Regions from separate parts of the Vogesella sp. LIG4 genome, predicted to be linked through region 2. Evidence: predicted binding sites of a transcription regulator. Region 2 holds the regulator's gene; the other holds the start of a gene.
The links. The regulator FNR, encoded in region 2, switches genes on or off when oxygen is low (the NO sensors DNR and NnrR bind a similar motif). The targets are predictions, from matches to a motif close to TTGATNNNNATCAA.
Positions count from the first base shown of each region.

Region 1: the regulator FNR is predicted to act here: its motif matches at 2,616-2,629, upstream of PSELUDRAFT_RS15645 (glycine betaine/L-proline ABC transporter ATP-binding protein).

Region 1 is NZ_LT607802.1:3,368,991-3,373,402, forward strand. It holds gene PSELUDRAFT_RS15635 (GlxA family transcriptional regulator) at 1-186, opposite strand, end outside; gene PSELUDRAFT_RS15640 (proline/glycine betaine ABC transporter permease) at 384-1,262, opposite strand; gene PSELUDRAFT_RS15645 (glycine betaine/L-proline ABC transporter ATP-binding protein) at 1,327-2,508, opposite strand; gene PSELUDRAFT_RS19505 (hypothetical protein) at 2,747-2,974, opposite strand; gene PSELUDRAFT_RS15650 (hybrid-cluster NAD(P)-dependent oxidoreductase) at 2,932-4,077, opposite strand; gene PSELUDRAFT_RS15655 (SRPBCC family protein) at 4,196-4,412, opposite strand, start outside.
Region 2 is NZ_LT607802.1:410,683-415,094, forward strand. It holds gene PSELUDRAFT_RS01960 (Rrf2 family transcriptional regulator) at 1-440, shown strand, start outside; gene hemN (oxygen-independent coproporphyrinogen III oxidase) at 510-1,916, opposite strand; gene fnr (fumarate/nitrate reduction transcriptional regulator Fnr) at 2,029-2,775, shown strand; gene PSELUDRAFT_RS01975 (flavodoxin family protein) at 3,086-3,541, opposite strand; gene PSELUDRAFT_RS01980 (DUF1853 family protein) at 3,549-4,412, opposite strand, start outside.

The DNA.
Region 1 (4,412 bases), 1.2 Mb from region 2:
CAGGCCATTACTGGCAGCCACCGGCTGGCCGTCAGCGGAGATCAGCGACCAGCGGTACAGCCTCTTGCGTGACAGGTGATTGGCCATGCGCAGCGGTTCCACCGCGTTGGCAAAGGCAATCATGGAAAAATTGGGCAACATCAGGAAACCGATGTGAGCGAGCGAACCAAGTTGTTGCGGGCTCATGGTGACCTCCGGTGGATGGTGTGTGGTTGGGGGTGTGCACCTCGTGGCGGGTGCTAGAACAAACGTGAACCGGTACTGGTGTTGCGGCAAGAGCCTGTTTACGAAGTTGCGCGCCAGCAGGCGCGCAGCCGATCGTAAACAGGTTCCAACGGGCCGGTCATGCCGGCCCGCCATTCAGATTAAAGCATCAGCCTGTATCAGTGGCCTCCCTGCTGCGGCGCCGGGCCGCGGCCAAAGCTTTCGGTCAGGCGGTCGAGGATGATGGCCAGCAGCACCACGGCGAGACCGCTCTCGAAGCCAAGGCCCACGTCCAGACGCTGGATACTGGCCAGCACGTCGTTACCCAGGCCGCCAGCACCCACCATGGAGGCGATGATCACCATCGACAGCGCCATCATGATGGTCTGGTTGACGCCAGCCATGATGGCCGGCAGCGCGATGGGCAGCTGCACCTTGAACAGCAGCTGGGTCGGGGTACAGCCAAAGGCGTGGCCGGCCTCTACCTGCTCCTTGTTCACCTGGCGGATACCCAGGCTGGTCAGGCGCACTGCCGGCGGCACCGCGAACACCACGGTGGCCAGGATGCCCGGCACGCGACCCAGGCCGAAGAACATGGCGGCCGGAATCAGGTACACGAAGGCGGGCATGGTCTGCATGAAGTCCAGCACCGGGCGCACCAGGGTGTTGGTACGGCGGCTACGGGCACACCAGATGCCCAGCGGCACGCCGATCATCAGGCTGATGAGGGTGGCAGACAACGTCAGTGCCAGCGTGGACACCGTTTGCGCCCAGAAACCGGTGACCAGGATCAGGGAAAACGCAGCCAGTACGAAGGCAGCGAATTTCCAGCCAAGGCGCCAGATGCCGAGAGCAAAGAAGAAGCCGATGAGCAGCCAGGCCGGCAGCGACAGCAGCGCCACCTCGATGTGTTCGGCGAACAGGTCCACCGATTTGCCGATGGCGTCGAAGGCCCCGGCGTTGTTGTCCAGCAGGAAGCGGATGAAACCGTTAACCCATTCGCCGATGGGCAGGAAGCTGTGTGGATTGGCGATGAATTGCTGCCAGAGGTCGTTCATGGTGGGGACTCCATTCGGGACAGGCGTCGCGCGCCGTCCTCATCAATCGGGGATCGGTCGCGGCTCAGTGTACGGCGCTGCTTTGCAGGCGGTGTTCCGACAACTTGGACAGCACGCTGGAGGCAGTGATCACCCCCAGGTAGCGGCCATCGTGGTCGATCACCGGCAGCGGCTCGCGCTGCCCCTGCAGGCGCTTGAGCACGTCCGGCAACGCCGACGCCGGCGTGATCGGCGATACCGGCACACAGCGCTCGGCCGGATTACAGCCTTCCGCCCCCAGCGAATCGCGGCCCACCAGGCCCAGCAGCTTGTGGTCGCCGGACACGCAGGCCACCCAGTGGTGCTGCGGGTCGGCGGCGCCGGACAGATTGCCGTTCACCATCAGGCCCACACCATGCGGGTCGATCAGGTCCTTGGCCAGCAGGTAGCGCGAGGTATCCACGCTCTTGAAGAATTCCCGCACGTAGTCTTCCGCCGGGTTTTCGATGATCTCCTGCGGCGTGCCCACCTGCACCAGGCGGCCGCCCTCCATGATGGCGATGCGCGAGCCGATGCGCAGCGCCTCTTCCAGATCGTGGGACACGAAGAAAATGGTCCGGCGATGGTCGCGCTGCAGCTGCAGCAGGATGTCCTGCATCTCGCTGCGCTTGAGCGGGTCGAGTGCCGAGAACGCCTCGTCCATCAGCATCAGAGACGGGTTCACCGCCAGTGCGCGTACCAGGCCGACACGCTGCTGCATGCCGCCGGACAGCTCGTGCGGCATCTTCTTGGCGAAGGTGGCCAGACCAACCTGCTCCAGCACCTCCATGGCGCGCTTCTCGCGCTCCTTGCGGCCAACCCCGGCGATCTCCAGGCCGAAGGCGGCGTTATCCAGCACGTTGCGATGCGGCATCAGCGCAAAGCTCTGGAACACCATGCTCATGTCGCGGCGGCGCAGCGACACCAGGTCGTTGGGGGACAGTTTGGTGATGTCCTGGCCATCCAGCAGGATGCGGCCGTCGGTGGGATCCATCAGCCGGTTGATGAGTCGGATCAGCGAGGACTTGCCGGAGCCGGACAAACCCATCAGCACGAAGATTTCGCCCTCGTTGACCGAGAACGACACGTTGTTCACGCCGACTACCTGGCCGGTACTGCGAAATACCGACTCCTTGCTTTCTCCAAGCTTGAGTAGACGCATTGCTTCTTGTGGCTTTTCTCCGAAAACCTTGTACAGGTTTTCCACCACGATCTTGCCTGACTGCATTGCTTTCTCCTTTGCCCTGGCGAGGCTGCCGTATTGCAGCAAGCGCCGTGCCCGCCGTGCACCGATGCACGGGAGCGTGCTGCGCCACACCCAAGCTGTTGTAGTAATTGATTTGTATCAAGGAAAAAGATATGGACGATACGCTTGAGGAGCCAATGATCAACCGACACCAACCTGCCCGAAAACGACATCGCACCAATCAGTACCACAAGTGGAGGCGAAATCAAGGGAATGCCCGTCAGACGGGCACTTCCAGCGCACTTTCGGTGCATGCTGCAGTGGCGAAAAACACAACTATTGTCGCCAGAAGACAGGTGTCGGACAATTTGTCCATATCTTGGTTCAACCAACGCTCAGGCGTAAAAAAACCGTTCAACCCGCAGGTGAACGGTTTTTTTCGTGCCAGCGTTGCAAAAAAACAACTCAGCGATCCAGCACCACCGGTGTCAACGGCACGCTGCAGCAAGGCAAGATCCAGCCCTGGTCGATCTCGCGCTGGCGGATGCCGCCACCGTGTTTCATGTCCACCTTGCCTTCCAGCATCTTGGTCTTGCAGGTACCACACAAGCCCTTGGAGCAAGACGAGGGCACGCGCAAGCCCTGCTGCTGCGCCGCAGCCAGAATGGTCTGCCCGGGCTTGGTCTGCACGATGTCGCCCAGTTTGGCAAAGCGCACCTCGAAGCCGGTTTCGCCCTCGCAGGCGGGTGCAGCCTCCTCCACCGCCGCTTCCGCGGTGCTGCCGGCGTTCAGATCGGCAAAGTTGAAGCTTTCCTCGTGGTAGTGCGTCATGTCGAAGCCGGCGGACTGCAACAGCTCGCGCGCCCCGGTCATGTAGGGCGCCGGGCCACAGCAGAACACCTCGCGTTCGCGGAAATCCGGCACCAGCCGCTCCAGGCCGGCCAGATCCAGCCGCCCTTCCAGGCCCGTCCATTCCGGTTCCGGATGACGGCTCTGCACGATCGCTGCCTGGCGGAAGCCGTGGCGCGCCCGTGACAGCTGCACCAGCTCGTGGCGGAAGATCAGGTCGGCCGGCGTGCGGGCACTATGCACGAAAGCCACGTCGATGCTGCCGCCCAGGTCACCCAGCGCGCGGCTCATCGACATCAGCGGCGTAATGCCGCTGCCGGCCGACAGGAACAGGTAACGCTCGGCCGGAGCGTGGGCGAAACTGAATTCGCCGGAAGGCCCCAGCACGCTGATATTCATGCCCGGCTGCAGATTGTCGTGCAGCCAGTTGGACACCTGCCCGCCCGGCACGCGCTTGACGGTGATACTGACCGTGTCCGGCCGCGTCGGCGACGAGGACAGCGTGTAGCAGCGGTTCACCGTCTGGCCGTCGATACTCAGCTCCAGAGTGATGAACTGGCCCGGCAGGTAGGCAAAACGCCTGGCCGGCACCGCGCGGAAGGTGAAGGTGCGTACATCGTGGGTTTCGTCATGCACCGACACGCACTGCAGCGTGTCATCGACGCCGCCTTGCCAGTAAGGCGCCGGAGTGGTGAAGGCAGAGGTGGAAGTGGCGGTAGTCATGGTGTCACCCTGTTGCTTGTCCGGCAGGGTTGGCCGCATGCGGCCAACCTCCGGTGGTGTGTGTGATGCTGCCTTGCTTGTCCGGCAGCCTGGGCGGGTGCGCAGGCTGCCGGGCGCAGGTCTCGTTGCCGCTGCCGTGGCAGCGGGCGGGTACGGCTTACTCCAGTGCTACGCCCAGGCGGCGGATATACCAGTCGGTAAACTTCTCCACCAGGGTTTCGGTAAACGGCGAGTACGGGCCAGGCTTGTAGGCCGAGCTCTTGGTGCCACGATGCGATTCTTCCACCAGGTGACGGTCCTGGTCGTTGGTAGCGTTCCACACCGCAGTGAGGTTCTTCACGTCGTAATCCACGCCTTCTACCGCATCCTTGTGC
Region 2 (4,412 bases):
TTACGCATTTCACCGACCTCGGCCTGCGGGTACTGATGTACCTGAGCGAGCCGCGCGATACCCCGGTAACCATCGGCGAAATCGCCGAGCAGTTTTCCGCCTCGCGCAATCACCTGGTGAAGGTGGTGCACTTCATGGCGCAACAGGGCTGGCTGGCCACCAGCCGGGGCAAGGGTGGCGGCCTGGCGCTGGCACGCGCGGCCAGTCAGTACCGGCTGGGCGAGGTGATCCGCACGCTGGAAGACATCGGCGACCTGATCGACTGCGCCGAGCCGCCGTGCTTCCTGCGCGGGCGCTGCCGCCTCAAGGGCGTACTGGACGAAGCGCTGCGGGCATTCTTTGCCGTGCTGGACCGCTACACCCTGGCCGACGTGGTGGCCAGCCCCACCGCCGAGGCGCTGGTGGTGCTGCATCGCATGGGGCTACAGGCACGCGTCTGAGCCCTGCGGCCAATCCCAGAAACACAAAAAGCCCGGCAACTGCCGGGCTTTTTTACTGGCGCAAGGCGCTCAGATGGTCTTGGAGTAGCGCGCCTTGGTCTCGCGCTCGCGCAGGTGGCGGTCGAACACCATGGCGATGTTGCGGATCAGGAAGCGGCCCTTGGGCGCCACCATCAGGAAATCACCGTCGAAGGTCAGCAGGCCCATGTGCTGGAACTCGCGGATCAGCGGCAGCTCGTCGGCAAAGTAATTGGCGAAATTGATGCCGAAGGTTTCCTCGATCGCCTCCACCGACAGCGAGAAGCGGCACATCAGCGACTGGATCACGCTGCGACGCAGGATATCGTCCTGGGTCAGCGTCATGCCGCGCAGCACCGGCAGGTGGCCGGCATCCAGCGCCGCGTAGTAGGCATCAATGTCCTTCTCGTTCTGCGAATAGCACGGGCCGACCTTGCCGATGGACGACACGCCCAGGCCGATCATGTCGCAGTCGGCGTGGGTGGAGTAGCCCTGGAAGTTGCGCTGCAAACGGCCCTGCTGCAGCGCGCGGGTCAGCTCGTCATCCGGCTTGGCAAAGTGGTCCATACCGATGAACACGTAGCCGGCATCGGTAAGCTGCTGCACCGAGTGCTGCAGGATATCCAGCTTGTGCGCGGCGCTGGGCAGATCGGCCTCGTTGATGCGACGCTGCGGCATGAACACGCTGGGCAGGTGCGCGTAGTTGTACAGCGCGATGCGGTCCGGGTTCATCGCCACCACCTTGTCCACGGTGCGGCGCACCGACTCGGCGTTCTGCAGCGGCAGGCCGTAGATCAGGTCCACGCTCACCGACTTGAAGCCGGCCTCGCGCGCGGCGTCGATCACGGTGAGGGTTTCTTCCTCGCTCTGGATGCGGTTCACCGCCTGTTGCACCGCCGGGTCGAAATCCTGGATGCCCACGCTCATGCGGTTGAAGCCCAGCCGGCCCAGGTGCAGCACGGTGTCGCGGCCAACCTTGCGCGGGTCTATCTCGATGGAAAACTCGCCGTCAGGCAGCAGCTCGAAATACTTGTTGATCACCGCCATCACCCGGCTGAGCTGCTCGTCGGACAGGAAGGTGGGCGTGCCGCCGCCAAAATGCAGCTGGATCACCTTCTCGCGGTAGCCCAGGCGCCCCGCCACCAGCGCAATTTCCTTTTCCAGGTAATCCAGGTACTGGTCGGCGCGGCTCTTGTCCTTGGTGATGATCTTGTTGCAGCCGCAGTAGTAGCAGATGGTGTTGCAGAACGGCACGTGCACGTACAGCGAGATCGGCCGGTGGCTGGCGCCGATGGCGTGCTGCTGCAACCAGTGTTCGTAATCCTTCACGCCGAAACCGCCATGAAAACGGTCTGCAGTCGGGTAGGAAGTGTAGCGCGGGCCGGAACCTTCAAGCTTTTCGATAAGCTCCCGATCGAAAATACACTGGGTCGGCATAAACGGTGTGGTGGGTGTCATAGCTGTTCTTGCTTGGAAAACTGGTGGTGGGCTGGTAAATTTGCGCTAATTGACACTTGCCGCGCTTTGACACGCGTCAAGTCAAGCCTCCAGCCTTGCGAATCCGGAAACCATGACCGAGCAATCCCCCACCCTGCACACGCTGAAAGTGTCGTGCTCCAATTGCAGTCTGCGTGAACTCTGCCTGCCGGTTGGCCTCAACCGCGAAGAAATGGCCCAGCTTGATGCGGTGATCCGCCAGAGCCGCCGCCTGAAGCGTGGCGAGTACCTGTTTCACTCCGGCGAGGGCTTCCGTTCGCTATATGCCGTGCGTACCGGCTTCTTCAAAACCTGCGTCTCCAGCCAGGACGGCCGCGAGCAGGTAACCGGCTTCCAGATGTCCGGCGAGCTGATGGGCCTGGACGGCATCTCCACCAGCCAGCACGGCTGCGACGCCATTGCGCTGGAAGACAGCGAGGTGTGCGAGCTGCCGTTCAACCGCATGGAGACCCTGGGCCGCGACATTCCCAGCCTGCAGCACCATTTCTTCCGCCTGATGAGCCGCGAGATCGTGCGCGACCAGTCGGTAATGCTGCTGCTGGGCAATATGAAAGCCGAAGAGCGCCTGGCCGCCTTCCTGCTCAACCTGTCGCAGCGTCTGTCGGCACGCGGCTTTGCCGCTTTCGACTTCATCCTGCGCATGAGCCGCGAGGAAATCGGCAGCTTCCTGGGCCTGAAACTGGAAACCGTCAGCCGCACGCTGTCCAAGTTCCAGCAGCAGGGCTGGCTGAAAGTGGACCACAAGCACATCCAGGTACTGCAGCCGGAAGAACTGAAGGCACTGGTGGCCGGCTGCGCGCAGGCCAACACCCTGCGCTGAGCGCCAGCCGTGCAGATCCAACGCCCCGCCGATGCGGGGCGTTTTGTTTTGGGCGGACTTGCGGGGGAGGAGAAAACGTAATCCGGCCTATGCAATGGAATTGTCGGGTGAAACCTGCCGTAGGGCGGGTTGGCCGCAGGCCATACCCGCGCGATGGGAACGCTGCACGCGGGTATGAAGCGTTGCTTCTACCCGCCCTACAAGCTTGCGGCCAACGTTGTGGCACGCCCAAAACCCATGGCAGCACCGGCAAAACAGCTCCGCACAAGGTTGGCCGCATGGCGGTGGAACACCTCGTGAGGCTGCCGCCCTACAGCATGCCTATCGACAACGCCGCCGCCAGCGTGGCGCCCAGTTCGGCGGCCTCCGCCAGCACCTGCGGCGTCACCTCCCCCTTCACCAGCAAGGGTGGCAATGCCTCGTGCAGCGGGTAGCCGCTGGCGATGCGGCGAATGGCGGTGAGTGCACCCTGGCCGTCGTTGCCGGCACTGATGATCACCGCGTACGGCAGTCCCTCCACCTTGCCCTGCGCCGGGTAGAAGGTGCGGTCGAGAAAATCCTTCAGCGCACCGGCCATGTAGCCGAAGTTCTCCGGCGTGGCCAGCACCAGCGCCTGGCAGGCCAGCAGGTCGTCGATACCGGCCTGCAGTGCCGGCAGCACCCGCACCGCCACATTGTCCTCGCCACCGGCCGCCGCGGCGGCAGCCGTCACCAGCGCGTGGGTGTGGCCGCTCTGGCTGGCGTAGACGAACAGCAGGGTTTTCATGCCGCGCTCACGAGGCGGCCAGCGTGCGCTGCAGTTCGACCAGCATGCCGGGCAGCGGCCAGTCATCGCGCACCACGAAGCCGCGGGCGATTTCGTGCCAGTCGCCATCCGCGCCCGGCACCAGTTCGGCCACCAGCCGCGCACCGTCGGCCTCGGCCAGTACCGCGCGCAGCTGCGGCAGGGTCAGCACCGCCTCGGCGGCGGCGCGCGCCGGCGCCAGCCAGCTCAGCCGCGGCAGCAGCAGCCAGCGGCTGTCGGCACTGTGCTGCGGCCAGGCCGCGGACAAATGCCGCCACCAGCCGCAGCAGGCGTCGCTATTGCACGGGAATTGCGGCCGCGGTGCCCCCGGGTAGAACAGCCAGCCGGTAAGGCGGCTGTAGGCCGGGCAGCCGGCAAAACCGGCGGGCAGCTGCGCCGCCGGGTGACAGCTCAGCGCCAGCTGGCTGGCGAGCTTGCGGTATTTCAGCGGCCAGGCATCGCGCAGACTGGGGCCGACCAGCTCGCCACCGGCATCATCCAGTTGCAGGTAGAACTTGCTGGCGGCCTCCAGGTGCAGCGGCTGGCCATCGACACGCAGCAGGAAGTCGAATTCGCCGACGCTGCGGCCGTGCTCGGCCAGCGGCAGGTTGGCCGCCACGCAATCGATGTGGCTCGCATGGGTGAACCAGAACGCCAGCAGCTGCTCGGCATACACGCCCAGCCGCCGCGTGGGCCGCGCCGCCAGCCAGTCCAGCAGCGGCTGCGGTGCGGCATCCAGCGCCGTGAGCTGCGGCCAACCTTGCGGCCCCAGCAGGCGCGCGCAGTCGATTTCGGCGCCGCTATGCCACGGCGCCGCGGCGGTGAGCAGGAAAGCAAGATCGCGCACCGGCTG